DNA from 2 places in the Asanoa sp. NPDC050611 genome. Region 1 is predicted to be linked to the other one. Evidence: riboswitches for the same ligand, from Rfam matches in the RefSeq annotation. Region 1 holds a riboswitch; the other holds the start of a gene.
The links. A riboswitch is a leader RNA that binds a small molecule or an ion and turns the genes downstream of it on or off. The one in region 1 is predicted to bind cyclic di-AMP.
Positions count from the first base shown of each region.

Region 1 (7,275 bases):
AGCACGAGGCCGGCCAGGAAGAGACCCCGGCAAAGGATCCCGCCACGCGGCGTCCGGCCGATGCCGGCTCCACGGGCCGGCCCGGCGCGGACCGTGGGGCTAGTCCTCGGCCAGGGCCGCGACGACCGGTAGACGGGCCGCCCGGCGGGCCGGGAGGACCGCCGCGAGCAGGGCCGCCCCCGCCGCCGCGAGCACGATCAGGATGAGCTGCCCGACCGGCACCACCGGCACACCGTGGCCGTAGGTGTCGATCAGGGCGGCCGCCGCCACCCACCCGATGCCGCCGCCCAGGGCCACCCCGCCCACCGCGCCCACGACCGCGATCAGGGTCGACTCCAGGAGCAGCATGCCGCGGAGCTGACGGCGGGACAGGCCCAGCGCGCGCATCGTCGCCGACTCGCGGCGGCGTTCCACCACCGACAGCGACAGCGTGTTGCCGATGCCGAACAGCGAGATCAGCACCGACATGCCGAGCAGCGCGGCGAAGATGCCCAGCAGCTCGTCCAGGGACGCCGCCAGCTCGTCGGCCTCGGCGGCGCGGCTGGTCACCTGGACCACCGGGTACGCCCGCAGCTCCGCGTCCAGTATCCGCCGACCGTCCGTCGTGGACACACCCGGCGACAGGTCGACGAGGATCTCGACCGCCGGGCGCGAGCCGTACGCCGCGGTGAAGGTGGGGTAGGACACGAGCGCCGAGCCGTCCAGCGGGGAGTCGTCGTAGAGCGCCACCACCCGCAGCGGGCCCAGCGCGCCGAGCGGCACCGAACCACCGACGGAAACACCCTGATCGGCGGCGTACGACCGGCTCAGCGCGACCGTCCCCGGCCCGAGCCCGGTCAGCGAGCCCGCGGTCACCTCCGGCCGGATCGCACCGCGCAGCTGGTCCGGCGGCACCGCCGCGACCCGCACCCGCTCCCCCGCCAGCGGCTGCTCCGAGCGCACCTCGGCCACCGTCGCGAACTCCGGGTGCGCGCGCAGGGCCGAGGCGAGCCCGTCCGGCATCCCCGCCCGCATCGACTCGAACGTGCCGTCCGTGCGGGCCCGGTTGAGCGTGAACTCCACCGGGAAGTTCTCCGTCAGCTCTCGGCCGCTCTGGTCCCGCGCGGTGGCCAGCAGCACCGCGAACAGCGACATCAGCGCCACCCCGATCACGAGGGCGAGCGTGGTCGCGGCGGCCCGGCGCGGGTTGCGGCGGGCGTTGGCGACCGCGAGCGCCGGCACCGTGCCGAACAGCCGGGCCGGCAGCCAGCCGACGACCGCCACCGCCCGCGGCACCACCAGCGGGCCGGCCACCACCGCGGCGACGAAGAGCAGCATTCCGCCGCCGAGCACCAGGGGTAGGCCCGGGAAGCCGAGCGGCACGCCGAAGCCGATCGCCAGCAGGCCGGTGACGCCGAGCAGCAGTGCGCCGACGACGCGGGCGGTGCGGCGGCCGCCGGCGACCGCGCGCGGCTCGGCCAGGGCGGCGTCGCGCAGGGCGGCCAGCGGTGGGACCCGGCCCGCGGAGACGGCCGGGACCAGCGCGGAGACCACCGCCACGAACGTGCCGAAGCCGACCGCGACGAGGAACGTGGGCCAGCGCACCACCGGCGTGTGCAGCGGGATGTCGGTGGCGACCAGCTCGCGGCCCCACATCAGGCCGTACCCGATGAGCACGCTCATCACCAGGCCGCCGATCGAGGCGACGATGCCGAGCAGCAGCGCCTCCAGGAGCACGGTGCCGGTGACCTGGCGGCGGGACGCGCCGACCGCGCGGAGCAGGGCCAGCTCGCGCGTGCGCTGGGCGGCGAGGATCGCGAACGTGTTGTAGATGACGAACGCCGACACGGTCACCGCCACGAGGCCGAAGCCGAGCAGGACGGCGACGAAGCCGGTCACGTACTTGCCGGCCTCGACGGCGAGGCGGTCGCGGAGCTGGGCACCGGTCAGCACCGGGTACGCCTCCCCGAGCGCCGCCGACACCCGGTCGCGCAGCACCGTCTCGGACACCCCGGGCCGGGCGGCGACCACCACCTCGGCGAACCGCTCCGTCCCGGTCAGCTCGGTCAGCGCGGCGTCGGTGAGCGCGGCCACCGTCGAGCCGCCGTAGAGCCGGTTGACGCCGAGGTCGAGCACGCCGACGAGGGTCAGCGTGCGGGGCCGGCCAACCGCGTCGAGCACGGTGACCGGGCCGCCGACCGTGAAGCCGGCCCGCGCGACCGTGCTCTTCTCGACCGCCAGCTCGCCCGGCCCGGTCGGCAGCCGGCCGGACAGCAGGTCGTACGCGGCCAGCGACGGCACGTCCGGCACGGACAGCCCGTAGCCGACGTGGCCGTGGTCCATCATCAGCTTGCCGTCCCGGTCGAGCATGCTCAGCCAGGCCGCCATCCGCCCGTCGACCGCCGCGACGCCGTCGACCGCCGCGATGGTCGACACCGTGTCGCGCTCGGCGAGCTGCGCCGCGGGCTCGACCGCCACGTCGACGTTGCGGGCCGAGCGGGCCAGGTCGTCGTAGAAGGCGGCCCGGGCGGTGTCGCCGTAGACCAGCGTGCCGGCGAGGAAACCGACCCCGACCATCACCGCGAAGCCGGTGAGCACGAGCCGGACGGCGTGCGCGCGGAAACCGGTTACCGCGAGGCGAACAAGAGGCCGTTTCACGTCGACCAGTGTGAACACCCGCCACACGCGCCCCGAAACGCCCCGCCTGTCGCCGCCCCGATGCCCCCGCCGGACGGACAATGGCAATGGTTCCCGGTGTCACCTTTGCATACATAGCGATGTTTGCATAAGACTGGAGAGCAGCGAAGGCGAGGGAGGACCGAGTGGGCGCGGGACACGACCACGGCGTACGCGACGCGGGCGCCAAGCACCGCGGGCGCCTCTGGGCCGCTTTCGGGCTCCTCGCCGTCTTCATGGTCGTCGAGGCGGTCACCGCGTTCGCCACGGGCTCGCTGGCCCTGCTCTCCGACGCCGGGCACATGTTCACCGACGTCCTCGGGATCGGCATGGCGCTGGCCGCCATCACCGCCGCCCGGCGCGCGGCGGCCGACCCGCAACGGACGTTCGGGCTCTACCGGTTGGAAGTGCTGGCCGCCCTGGCCAACGCGGTGCTGCTGTTCGGCGTCGCGATCTACGTGCTGGTCGAGGCGGTACGCCGGTTCGGCGACGCACCGGCGGTCAGCACGACGCCGATGCTGATCGTGGCCGGCCTGGGCCTGATCGCCAACATCGTCGCGTTCGGCCTGCTCCGCCGCGGCGCCGAGGAGAGCATCAACGTCCGGGGCGCCTACCTGGAGGTGCTCGGCGACCTGGTCGGCTCCGTCGGCGTGCTGGTCGGCGCCGGGATCATCGCCGGCACGGGCTGGTTCGTGGTCGACCCGCTGATCGCGGTGGCGGTCGGCCTGTTCATCCTCCCCCGCACCTGGAAGCTCGGTCGGGAGGCGGTGCGGATCCTGGTGCAGGCCGCGCCGGGGCATCTCGACGTCGCGGCGATGCGCACCAAGCTCGGGTCGGTGCCGGGGGTGTGCGACGTGCACGATCTGCACGTCTGGACGCTGACCTCGGGCATGGAGGTGGCCTCGGCCCACCTCGGCATCGAGCGCGACGCGGAGGTCGCCACGGTGCTCGCGGCCGCCCGGGAGACGCTGCAGGACGGCTTCGGCATCGAGCACGCCACCCTCCAGGTCGAGCCGGTGGCTGCGACGGGTGACTGTCACACCGCCCGTTGGTGACGGTGGGTGCTTAGGACGGTCTTAACTTTGGTGACCATCGCGGGATATTTGCCCGGGTAAATCCGGGCAAGAGCCGCTAATAGGGCTTTACGGCCCTCCCGCAGAGTAGGGGTCCCTGGGTAGTCTCCAGATCGATCTTCGCAGGCGCGGCACCCCACCGGTGTCCGCGGAGGTCGTCGCCTAATCGCCACGGCGAGCCGGGGAACCACGCACCTGGGGTGCATCCGCGCGAGCGGTAGGGATCACTTTCCGTCCCGAACCCGTCAGCTAACCCGGTCGGCGGCTGACGGAAGGACATGCCCCCAGATGATCGATCCCCCCAGTCATCCGCACATCCGACGACGATGGTTCCGGGTCGTCGCGGTCGTGCTCGCCGGTCTCGTCATCGGGCTCGTGGGCCCGACGGCACCGGCCAGCGCGGACCCCGAGGACGAGGGCGGCACGGCTGAGCTGCGGGACCAGCTCGACAAGGCGAGCCGCGGCTACCTCGACGCCCAGGGCGCGCTGAAGCGCTCGCAGGGCAAGCAGCGGGAGCAGGAGGCGAGCCTCCGGACCATCGAGAAGGACCTGGCGACGCACGTCGAGGCGGTCGCCGAGCTGGGCCGCTCGGCCTATCGCACCGGCCGGCTGAGCCCGATGGCCGCGCTGATCAACAGTGACTCGCCGGAGCGCTTCCTGGAACGGGCCAACGCGCTCGGCATGGTCGCGGCCAACGAGCAGCGGACCATCCGCGGTCTCGAGGAGTCGCAGGCGAAGGAGGCGTCGGCCACCGACGCGATCAAGACGGAGGTACGCGAGCAGCAGCGCCAGGTGGCGCTGATGAAGGCCCGCAAGGACCAGGCGGAGCGGGCGCTGGACGTGGCGGCCAGGCAGCAGAAGGCGGCCGCGGCGAAGGCGTCCCAGAGCGGCGGGTCCGGCAGCAACACGGGCGGGTCCGGCGGGGCCACCGCCACACCGGCGAAGCGCAACAGCGACGGGAGCTGGCCGACCGAGTCGTGCAGCGTCAACGACCCGACCCCGGCCAGCGGCTGCATCACCCCGCGCACGCTGCACGCGCTGCAGCAGGCCAAGGCGGCCGGTTTCACGCACTACGTGTCGTGCTACCGCAGCGGCGGGTCCGGTGAGCATCCGAAGGGCCGGGCGTGCGACTTCGCGGCCGCGAAGGGCGGCTTCGAGGGCGACGCGACCGGTGCCGAGAAGACGTACGGCACGAACCTGGCCAACTACTTCATCCGCAACTCGGACAACCTGGCCGTGCTCTACGTGATCTGGTACCGGCAGATCTGGTTACCCAGCAGTGGTTGGAAGGCGTACAGCGGGGCGGGCGGAGACCCGTCCAGCGACCACACCAACCACGTGCACCTGAGCGTCTACTGAGGTCCCGAAAACCATCCGGGGGTACGCCGCTGGGCGTACCCCCGGATGCGTTCGGTTGTGGACGACCGCGCGGCGCCGAACCGGGAACCTGTCGGCATGACGCTCTCACCGAACTGGCGCAGGACCTTGCTGACGGTGCACGTGGCGACCGCGGTCGGCTGGCTCGGCAGCGACTTCGTGATGCTCGCGCTGGGCATCTCGGGTCTGTCCGGTGGCGACCCCGACGTGGTCTATCCGGCGATGTACCTCGTCGCCCGGGCGGTGTTCGCTCCCCTGAGCTTCGTGGTGCTCCTGGTCGCCGTGCTCAACGGTCTGCTCACCCCGTGGGGGCTGGTCCGGTGGTGGTGGGTCGTCGTGAAGCTGTTCCTGGTCACCCTGATGGTGGTGCTGGTCGTCCTGTCGCTGCTGCCGGGGCTGGCGCTGGCGGCCGATCTGCGCGGCGCGCTGCCCGCCGGCGACCGGGTCAACATGGTGGTGGCGCCGTCGGTGTCGACGACGATGATGCTGGTGGCGACCGTGCTGTCGACCTTCAAACCGTGGGGTCGGACGCCGTGGAGTCGAGCACCTCGCGGAGCCGCTCGGCCAGCGCGTGGTGTGCCTGCCGGGCCGTCCTGAACGCGTACCCGAAGAGCAGGGCCGGCGCGGTCAGCGTGATCGTCACCTCGATGTGCAGGCCGCCGTCGGAGACCGGATAGATCCGCGCACGGTTACGCAGCGTCGTGCCGGGGCGCTGGCGTGCGAGGGTGACCACCTCGGCCGCGCGGGCCCGTGGGCCGTCGGCGGGCCCGGGCGTGTTGACCGCCAGCACGTCGGCCGTGTAGGTGGTGGTGAACCGGAACGGGCCGAACGCCAGCCGGTCGTTGATCACGAAGCTGCGCAACGCGCCGTCCACCGGCCGCACCTCGGTGACCTTGACGATGTACGGGTGGAGCTCGGTGTGCCGGCTGAAGTCGGACAGCAGCCTGACGGCCTCTTCGGGCGCGCAGCCGGCGCGCAGTTCGTAGGTGAAGGTGCCGCTCTTGGCCACGAAGCTCCTCGTCGTCAGTTCAGGTGGTGCAGGGCGGGTGCGGGGAAGGCGTACGGCGCCGGAGCGCTCACCGGCATGATCGACGACCAGAGGCTCAGCGCCACGTCCACGCTGCGCGGGCGGTCGCCCGGCGTGCGGGTCAGGGTGGCCCGGCAGAGGTCGGCGACGGTGCGGGGCAGGCCGGGCACCGCGAGCACCGGCGCCGGGGCGGTGCGCGGGCGGTGTGCGGCCGCCCGGCCCGTCAGCATCTCGTGCAGCAGGAGGCCGAGGGCGAACACGTCGTCGGCGGGCAACCCGGGTGCACCGGCCGGACCGGCGAGGCCGAAGTCGATGATCTTGGCGCCGGCCCGGGTGAGCATGACGTTGCGGGCCGAGACGTCGCGGTGCACCACGCCGCGGCGGTGGGCCACCGCCAGCACGTCGGCGACGGTGGCGGCGATCCGGACCGCCTCCGGCCAGGGCAGCGGGCCACCGACCAGCCGGCCGGCCAGCGCGACGCCGTCGAGCAGCTCGAGCACCACGTAGGGAGCGACCGAGCCGTCCGGCAGCGGCGCGGCGCCGTGGTCGTAGACGCGCGGGACGCTAGGGTGCCGCAGCCGCTCGGTGATCTCCGCCTCGCGCCCGGCGAGGTCGGCGTGCGCCGGCGTGATGACCTTCACGGCCAGCGGGCGCGCGGTCTGGCTGTCGAAGCCGTGGTAGACCGTCGACACGCCGCCGCGCGCGATGGGACCCAGCAGGACGTACCGCCGGAGGATGGTCGTGCCCATCCGCAACCACGCCACGCCCCGGGACTCTTCCGGATCAACCGGGCCCGGGACAAGAGGTCACGGACAGGCTTTAGACATCGATAAGCCTCAGGCGCCGGCGGGTGTGTTGAGGTCGCCCAGGTAGGGCTCCGGGGCCCCGAACAACCCGAGCAGACCGGTGACCCAGAGCTGCCGGTGTACGAACCGGCTGGGCTCGGTGACCACCAGCTTGATGCCGCTCACCTCTGCGGTCTGGAAGCCCGCCACCATCGCGCTGATGCCGACGGAGTCGATGAAGCTCACCAGGCGCAGGTTGAGCTCGATCCGGGTGGGACGATCGTCGGTCAGCGCCGCGGCGATGGCCTCTTTGACCTCGTGGGCGGAGTCGACATCGATCTCACCGCGGGGGGCGATC
Region 1 is NZ_JBFAIU010000338.1:811-8,085, reverse strand. Features, by position in the region: gene AB0H87_RS34045 (FtsX-like permease family protein) at 100-2,637, opposite strand; gene AB0H87_RS34040 (cation diffusion facilitator family transporter) at 2,802-3,710, shown strand; cyclic di-AMP (ydaO/yuaA leader) riboswitch at 3,878-4,008, shown strand; gene AB0H87_RS34035 (hypothetical protein) at 4,017-5,087, shown strand; gene AB0H87_RS34030 (hypothetical protein) at 5,184-5,702, shown strand; gene AB0H87_RS34025 (SRPBCC family protein) at 5,617-6,114, opposite strand; gene AB0H87_RS34020 (serine/threonine-protein kinase) at 6,129-6,881, opposite strand; gene AB0H87_RS34015 (STAS domain-containing protein) at 6,969-7,275, opposite strand, start outside.

Region 2 (7,777 bases), on a different contig from region 1:
TCTCCTCGACGTTCATGCCGCCGACCGGCTCGTCGAGGAGGAGCAGCTTGGGCTCCATGGCCAAGGCCCGGCCGAGCTCGACCCGCTTCTGCACGCCGTAGGGCAGCAGGCCGACCGGCAGCCGGCGCCACTGCTCGAGCTCGAGGAAGTCGATGATGTCCTCGACCCGCGCGCGCGCCGCGACCTCGGCCCGCCGGGCCTTGCCGAGCCAGGCGAGGGCGGCGAGCGTCCCGTACCCGATGTGGTGGTGTCGGCCGAGCATCAGGTTGTCGAGGACGGTGAGGTTCGCGAACAGCTCGACGTTCTGGAAGGTGCGGGCCATGCCGCGGGCGGCGATCTGGTGCGGGCGGCGGCCGATCAGGTCCGCGCCGTCGAAGAGGACCCGGCCCCGCTGCGGGCGGTAGACGCCGGAGAGCACATTGAAGATCGAGGTCTTGCCGGCGCCGTTCGGCCCGATGATCGCGAACAGCTCGCGCTCGCCGACCGTGAAGCTGATGCCGTCGATCGCCTTCACCCCGGCGAAGCTGAGGTGCACATCCTCGAAAACAAGTATGTCGTCGCTCACCCCGCCGCCTCCCTTCGGTCGGCGGAGCGCGAGCGAGAGTCACTGAGCCGGCCGCGCTCGCTCATGACAACCACCGCTTGCGGCGCTTGTAGTGCTTGACGTCGCGGAACGAGCGGCGGGCGGCACCGGTGTCGGCGGCGCCGAGGCCGAGGTAGAACTCGCGGACGTCGTCGTCGGCGAGCAGCCGGTCGGCGGGCTTGTCGAGGACGACCTTGCCCGTCTCCAGGACGTAGCCGTGGCTCGCGATGGACAGCGCCATCGCCGCGTTCTGCTCGACCAGCAGCACGGCCGTGCCCGACTTGTTGATCTCGACGATGATCTCGCGGACCTGGTCGACCAGGCGGGGTGCGAGGCCGAGGCTCGGCTCGTCGAGCAGGAGGTAGCGAGGTTTCGCCATCAGCGCCCGCCCCATCGCGAGCATCTGCTGTTCACCTCCGGACAGGTAACCGGCCAGCTTCCGGCGGCGGTCCTTGAGCACCGGGAACAGGCCGTAGACGTGGTCGAGCCGCTCGCTGACGGCACCCGCGTTGGTGTGGCCGCCGACGCGCAGGTTGTCCTCGACGGTCAGCTCGCCGAAGATCCGGCGGCCCTCCATCACCTGGCTGATCCCCCGGCGCACGACGGCCGCAGGCCGCAGGCCGTGGATCGGGTCGCCGTCGAGGGTGACCGAGCCCTTCGTCACCGCACCGTCGTGCACGTCGAGGAGGCCGGTCAGGGCACGCAGCAGGGTCGTCTTGCCCGCGCCGTTGGCGCCGAGCAGGGCGACGACGGCGCCGCTCGGGAGGTCGAGCGAGACACCGCGTAACACGAGCATCACGTCGTCGTAGACGACCTCGAGATTTCGGACTTGCAGCACCGGGGGCGCCCCACTTTATGCGTGAGAATGCGAACGAGTGTGGTGTGGGTCACAAGGTGAAACACATTTAACTACGTAGTAACCAGCCGTCGCTAGAGCCGGGCCCAAGATTTTTGCACTGCCAATGAAATTTCTTTGGCCGCAGGTGTGAGCTGTCCTGCTTTTGGCGTGGATCATTCAGCCGATAAGGGGCGGTTCCCCCTGTTGCGCTTTGTGCCGGTGGGGTCCGGGGTTACGGTGAGGCCGCCGGTGTGGTCACCAAGCCCATCCCCCCGGGTGGCACCCCGCCGGTGCCGCCGAATCGCCGGCCCGCACCCCGCCCGCTCCCAGACGGGCGCCGCATGACGACTCCGGGCCATCAACGCGAATCGGGGACCCAACCGAAGCACTGGGGTGAATCCGCGTGGTTGCACGCGGAGGGGCGTTCTTCCCGTCCCAACCCGTCAGCTAACCCGGTAGGCGGCCGCGGAAGAAGGGTCTGCACTTGTCGTCAGCACGGATGTCGCTGCGTGCGCTCGTGCTGGTCGCCATGGCGGTCGCCGTTGCCGTGCCCGCGGGCGCGGCGTCGGCCGAACCGTCGGCCAGCGAGCTCACCACGAAGATCAACAAGTCGTCTGCCGAGCTGGAGAAGGTCGTCGAGGCCTACAACAAGCTCAACGAGGAGACGAAGGCAACGAAGGCACAGGCGGGCAAGGTGGCAACGCGCCTCGCTCCGCTGCAACAGCAGCTCGACGATGCACAGGCCGACGTCGGTGACATCGCCGTCGCCGCCTACCAGACCGGGCGTCTCGGCACCGCCGGCGCCCTGCTGGGCGACAGCGGCGGGTTGCTCGACCGGATGTCGGCGCTCGACGCGCTGGCCCGGGAACGCCAGACGCAGATCGACGCGTTCGAGGACACCCGGGAACAGCTGACCGCCGATCAGCAGCGCCTGGCCACCGCGCGGGCCCAGCAGGACGCGCAGGCCAAGGAGCTGCAGGCCCGCAAGAAGAAGATCGAGGCCGACCTCGACAAGTTGTACGACCTGCGCAAGCAGGCATACGGCTCGGCGACCTCGAGCGGGTCCTCCTACAGCGGGAAGATCCCGTCGGTGTCCGGCCAGGCGGGTGTGGCGGTCCGGTACGCGTACAACGCGATCGGCACGCCGTACGTCTGGGCGGCCGAAGGTCCGAACGGCTACGACTGCTCGGGTCTGACGCTGGCGGCCTGGCGCGCGGCGGGCAAGTCGCTGCCGCACAACGCGGCGATGCAGTGGGACAAGGTCGCGCACATCTCCCGCAGCCAGTTGGCCGCGGGCGACCTCGTCTTCTACAGCGGCCTCGGCCACGTGGCCCTGTACGTCGGCGGCAACCAGGTGATCCACGCGCCCACAGCGGGCGAGTCGGTGAAGCTGGCCTCGGTCGACATGATGACGCCGTACGGCTACGGCCGGGTGCGCTGAGTCTGTCCGGAACCCCGGCGGCACGCTCCGGTTCGGAGCGCACCGCCGGGGTTCCGGCGTGTCCGGCAGCCGTAAGCGTGGTGCCGCGCCCGGCGCGTAACCGGCGGGCTTCGCTGGTCGTTGCGGGATCGACCGGCCGGGGCGGGGACGGGGGCGCCCGGCGGCAGCGATCGCGAGGAGGCGACCGTGCTCGACGACATGCGGACCACGCAGGACAACGACAGTGCTGACAAGACCCGGCGGACCAGGCGGACCGCGCTGGTGATCGGTGGCGGGGCCGCGCTCATGCTCGTCGCCCTCGGCGTGGCGGCCGTCGCGCTGGCACCCGGCGGCAGCGAGCCGGCCGGCCCGCCGGCGGACCTCCTCCAGCAGTCACAACGCGTCTGCGACGCCGACGGTCAAGGAACCAAGGTGCAGGACAACGGCGCGACGCTCGTCGTCGACAACACCGGCAGCAAGGACCGCACCGGCGTCAGCCTGACCGGCCTCGAGTGCATCCTCGAGGAGTCGCGGGTGCCCGAGGACGTCAAGCAGCGGATGTTCGCCACCCGGACCCGCGACGGGAAGGTCGAGGGCACCTGGCCGGGCTTCCGCGCCTCCTGGACCTATGACCCCGCCCAGGGCCTCGACTTCACCATCACCCGGATCGCCTAGGCGCCCGCGAGCACGGGCGTGCACCACGGCAGGGCGGTCCGGACGGTGTAGGCCCACCAGCCGATGTGCCGCCCGTAGCGGGCGCGTAGCTCCTCGGGCCCGGGCGCCGGCGTGCCGTAGACCTGCTCCGCCGCCAGGCGGAACGGGCGCATCTCCAGCGGGACCTCGTCGGGCCGGCCGAGGGCCCGCAGCAACAGCGCGTCGGCCGTGAAGGGCCCGATGCCGGGCACGGCGAGCAGGGCCGCGCGCGCGTCGCCGTAGGGCGCCGTGCGCAGCCACTGCTCGCCCAACGCACCGACCCCGGCCGCCACCTCACGCACCCGCGCCGCGCGCTGGGCATGGCCCGCGTAACCGCGCAGCGTCGCCTCGTCGAGCGCCGCGACCACCGCGAGCGACGGGAACGCCCGGTAGACCACGTCGTCGACGACCAGCGACGGCCCCAGGTCGGCCGCCATCCGCCGCCGGCGCGCACCGGCGAACCACTGCGTGCTGCGCTGGGTCAGGGTGAAGTGGACGGTCGCCTCGGCCAACGAGGGAAAGCGGACCTGGTGCAACCCGCGGGCGACCCGCATCACCGCCGCCATGCCGGGGTCGGCGTCGGCCGCGGCGTGGAAGCCGCGCAGGTCGTCCCCCAGGCCCAGCCAGTCGGAGGCGGACCGCTCCACGGCGGCCGCCTCGGCAGGCGACAGCGGCGCCGACGCGAACACGGCAAGCCGCGCACCGCCGGACGGATCGGCGGTCACCGACGCCACCACGGCCGCCCCCGCGGCGGCCCTGGCGGGGTCGGGATGGGCGAACGCCCGGCGCACCACGCCGTCGGCGACGCGATGGTCGCCCGCCAGGGGCACGAAGCCCTCCAGCGCCCGCACGGTGCACCCGAAGTCGTAGGGAGGAGCGGCACCCAGCACCGCTCGATGAACCACTGTTGGTGTCATGCCCGACACGCTTCCGCACGGGTACGACAAAAACGGCCGGCGTCCGGAGGACGCCAGCCGTTCTCGACAGAAGTTCCTTACGCGGCCTGCAGGCCCTCCGCCCGGGCCAGCTCACGCAGCCGCCCCAGAGCCTGGATCTCCAGCTGCCGGATCCGCTCCCGGGAGAGCGAGAACCGCGACGCGACCTCGGTCAGCGAGTGCTCGCGACCGTCCTCGAGGCCGTACCGCGCCCGCATGATGCCGGCCGACCGGTCGTCGAGGTGGTTGAGCAGGCTCTCGATGCGCTGCCGCTCGAGCGTCGACAGCACCACGTCCTCCGGGGAGGGCGCGTCGTTGTCGGCCACCAGGTCACCGAGGTTGGTGTCGCCGTCGTCGCCGACCGGGGTGTCCAGGGACACCGTGTCCTGCGACCAGCGAACCAGCTCGTGCACGCGCTCCACCGGCACGCCCAGCGCCGTCGCGATCTGCTCGGGCTCGGGGTCGGAGCCGAGCTCGCGGGTCAGCTGGCGGGCCACGTTGCGCATCCGGTTGACGTCTTCCACCAGGTGCACCGGCAGGCGCACGGTGCGCTCCTGCTGCGCGATCGCCCGGCTGATCGCCTGGCGGATCCACCAGGTGGCGTACGTGGAGAACTTGAAGCCGCGCTCGTAGTCGAACTTCTCGACCGCGCGGACCAGACCGGTGTTGCCTTCCTGGATCAGGTCGAGCATCGGCATGCCGGACCGCACGTAGCGCCGCGCGATCGACACGACGAGCCGCAGGTTGGCGCGGATGAACAGGTCCTTGGCCCGGTCACCCTCGACGACCAGCCGCTCGAGCTCTTCGCGCTCGACACCGGAAGGAATCTTGCCCTCGTCGAGAAGGTACTCAGCGTAGAGACCGGCCTCGATCGACTTGGAGAGCTCCACCTCCCGGGCCGCGTCGAGCAACGGCGTGCGGGAGATCTCGTGCAGGTAGACGCCGACCAGGTCGCGCTCCTCGGCGACCTCGTCCGTGCGCATCACGATGTTGTTCTCCACGTTGCCCACTGTCCCCTCGGTTACCCCAACGTTCTCGTGCTTCACACCGACCTGCCTCTCCCCGGTAACTCGTGAGATGCCTCATCGGTGCTGACACCTACACAACAGTTGAGACGCTCCGGGGATTCCGTCTTGCGAGTCGAAACTGTCACGAATGCCTGAGTAGTTCCTGAGAGTGAGTGTCATATTCACTCTGCTGGCTCTCAGGGTTCTGAGATCGCGCTGCGGGCCGACCCCCGTTGGCTGTCCGCGCGCCGTATTTATCACACCATTTCCGGCTGTTCTTCCGCAGCGACGTAGGCCACTGCTCCGATGGGATTCGCGTCACTGCGTAGTGATACGCACCACAGAGCGCCACGGTTCACGGGAACAACAGCACGTCAGGCGAGCAGCGCAAGCGCGTCCCTCACCTGCTGTTGGGAACGCACGAGGGCGGCGCGGGCTTCCGGGACGGGTGCGCCTGAGACGAGGGACACCAGCGCGGTCTTGAGATCGCCGTCGGCGGCGGTCAGCGCGCGCGTGCAGTCGGCTTCCGGACATCCGGTCGCCTCGACCAGGATCGAGATCATGCGGCCGCGCAGCTTGGCGTTGGTCGCCGACATGTCAATCATGAGGTTCGAGTAGACCCGGCCCAGCCGGATCATCACGGTCGTCGAGAACGCGTGCAGCACCAGTTTCTGCGCGCTGGCCGCCTTCATCCGGGTCGAGCCGGTGACCACCTCGGGGCCGGTGTCGAGCCCGATGAACAGGTCGACGTCGGCCCGGGCGGCCGCGTCCGGGTCGGCCGCGACCAGCGCCGTGCGCGCACCGAGGGCGCCGGCCGCGCGCAACGCGCCGAGCACGTAGGGCGTCCGGCCGGACGCCGCCAGCCCGACCACCAGGTCCATCGGCTGCACGCAGGACCGCGCCTCCGCGGCGCCCGCCGCGACGTCGTCCTCGGCGTCCTCGACCGCGCCCCACATCGCGTCGCGCCCGCCCGCGAGGTGCGGGCAGAACCAGTCGACGGGCGAGCCGTAGGTGGGCGGCAGCTCGGCGGCGTCGACCACGCCGACCCGGCCCGAGGTGCCGGCGCCGAAGTAGTGCACCCGCCGGCCGGCGCGCAGCGCGGTGACCGCGTAGTCGACGGCCACCTCCACAGCGTCCAGCACGGCGGCGACGACGCCCGGCACCGTCTGGTCCGCGTCGTTGATCAGCCGCAGCACCTCGCGCGTCGGCAGCAGGTCGAGGTCGTACGAGGCCGCGTTGCGGCGCTCCGTCGGCGCCACGACGCGGACCACCTCGGGACCGCTCACCCGCGCCGCCGCGCGACCCGGCGGGAACGCACCGCGTCGGCGGTGACCTCCAGCGCCTTTCTGGCCTTGGCCCGGTTGCGGGCCGCGACGCCGACGAAGAGGCAGTCGACGACGGTGAGCTGGGCCAGCCGGCTGGCGGTGGCGCCGGAGCGGTACGTGGTCTCCCGGGCGGCCGTGGTCAGCACGTGGTCGGCCACGTCGGCGATCGGCGAGCGGGGGAAGTTGGTCAGGGCGACCGTGGTCGCACCGCGGGACCGGGCGACCTCGAGCACGTCGAGGACGTCGCCGGTGGTGCCGGTGTGCGAGATGCCCATCGCGACGTCGCCCTTGCCGAGCAGCGCCGCCGAGGTCAGCGAGGAGTGCACGTCGGGCCAGTAGTAGGCCGTGCGGCCGATGCGGTGCAGCTTCTGCTGGAAGTCGGAGGCGACGAAGCCGCTCGCCCCGGCGCCGTAGATCTCGATCCGGCTCGCGCCGTTGAGCGCCTCGACGACCGCCTCGCAGACCTCGGGATCGAGCTGCTGCGCGGTCTCCTCGACCGCGCGGGCGTCGTTGAACGCGATCGTGGCGATGATCTGGGTGAAGTCGGCGCCCGGCGGGATGTCGCCGCCGACCACCCGCGCGTCGAGCGGCTCGACCCGGCGGGCGGCCTCGGCGGCGAGCCGGATCCGCAGCTGGGGGTAGCCTTCGAGGCCGACCGACCGGCAGAACCGGATGACCGTCGCCTCGGAGGTCTCGGCCGCGGTCGCCAGGTCGGTGATGGTCCGCCGGGCCGCGTCGGCAGGGTCGGCCACGACCAGCCGCGCGACCCGTTGCTCAGCCGGAGACAGCGCCGGGAGCAGGCCACTGATCTGGACGATCAGGCCCGGCTCGGGCATCGCAGAAACCTTCGCTGTCTTCGCCACGCATGAAACTTACTTTCACGCGCCGAGCGCCGTCAACTACCCGCCGTCGTGGCGTCAGGCCGACCGGGCGTGCCACTCCCGCAGCACGGACGCCTCGTCCCCGGCGGCCAGCC
Region 2 is NZ_JBFAIU010000120.1:3,848-11,624, reverse strand. Features, by position in the region: gene AB0H87_RS19735 (ABC transporter ATP-binding protein) at 1-565, opposite strand, end outside; gene AB0H87_RS19730 (ABC transporter ATP-binding protein) at 627-1,379, opposite strand; cyclic di-AMP (ydaO/yuaA leader) riboswitch at 1,747-1,898, shown strand; gene AB0H87_RS19725 (NlpC/P60 family protein) at 1,906-2,862, shown strand; gene AB0H87_RS19720 (hypothetical protein) at 3,049-3,516, shown strand; gene AB0H87_RS19715 (hypothetical protein) at 3,513-4,451, opposite strand; gene AB0H87_RS19710 (sigma-70 family RNA polymerase sigma factor) at 4,529-5,479, opposite strand; gene AB0H87_RS19705 (N-acetylmuramic acid 6-phosphate etherase) at 5,851-6,762, opposite strand; gene AB0H87_RS19700 (MurR/RpiR family transcriptional regulator) at 6,759-7,664, opposite strand; gene AB0H87_RS19695 (NAD-dependent epimerase/dehydratase family protein) at 7,719-7,777, opposite strand, start outside.
Region 2: linked by a shared signal. The riboswitch ahead of AB0H87_RS19725 (NlpC/P60 family protein) and the one ahead of AB0H87_RS34035 (hypothetical protein) in region 1 are both predicted to bind cyclic di-AMP.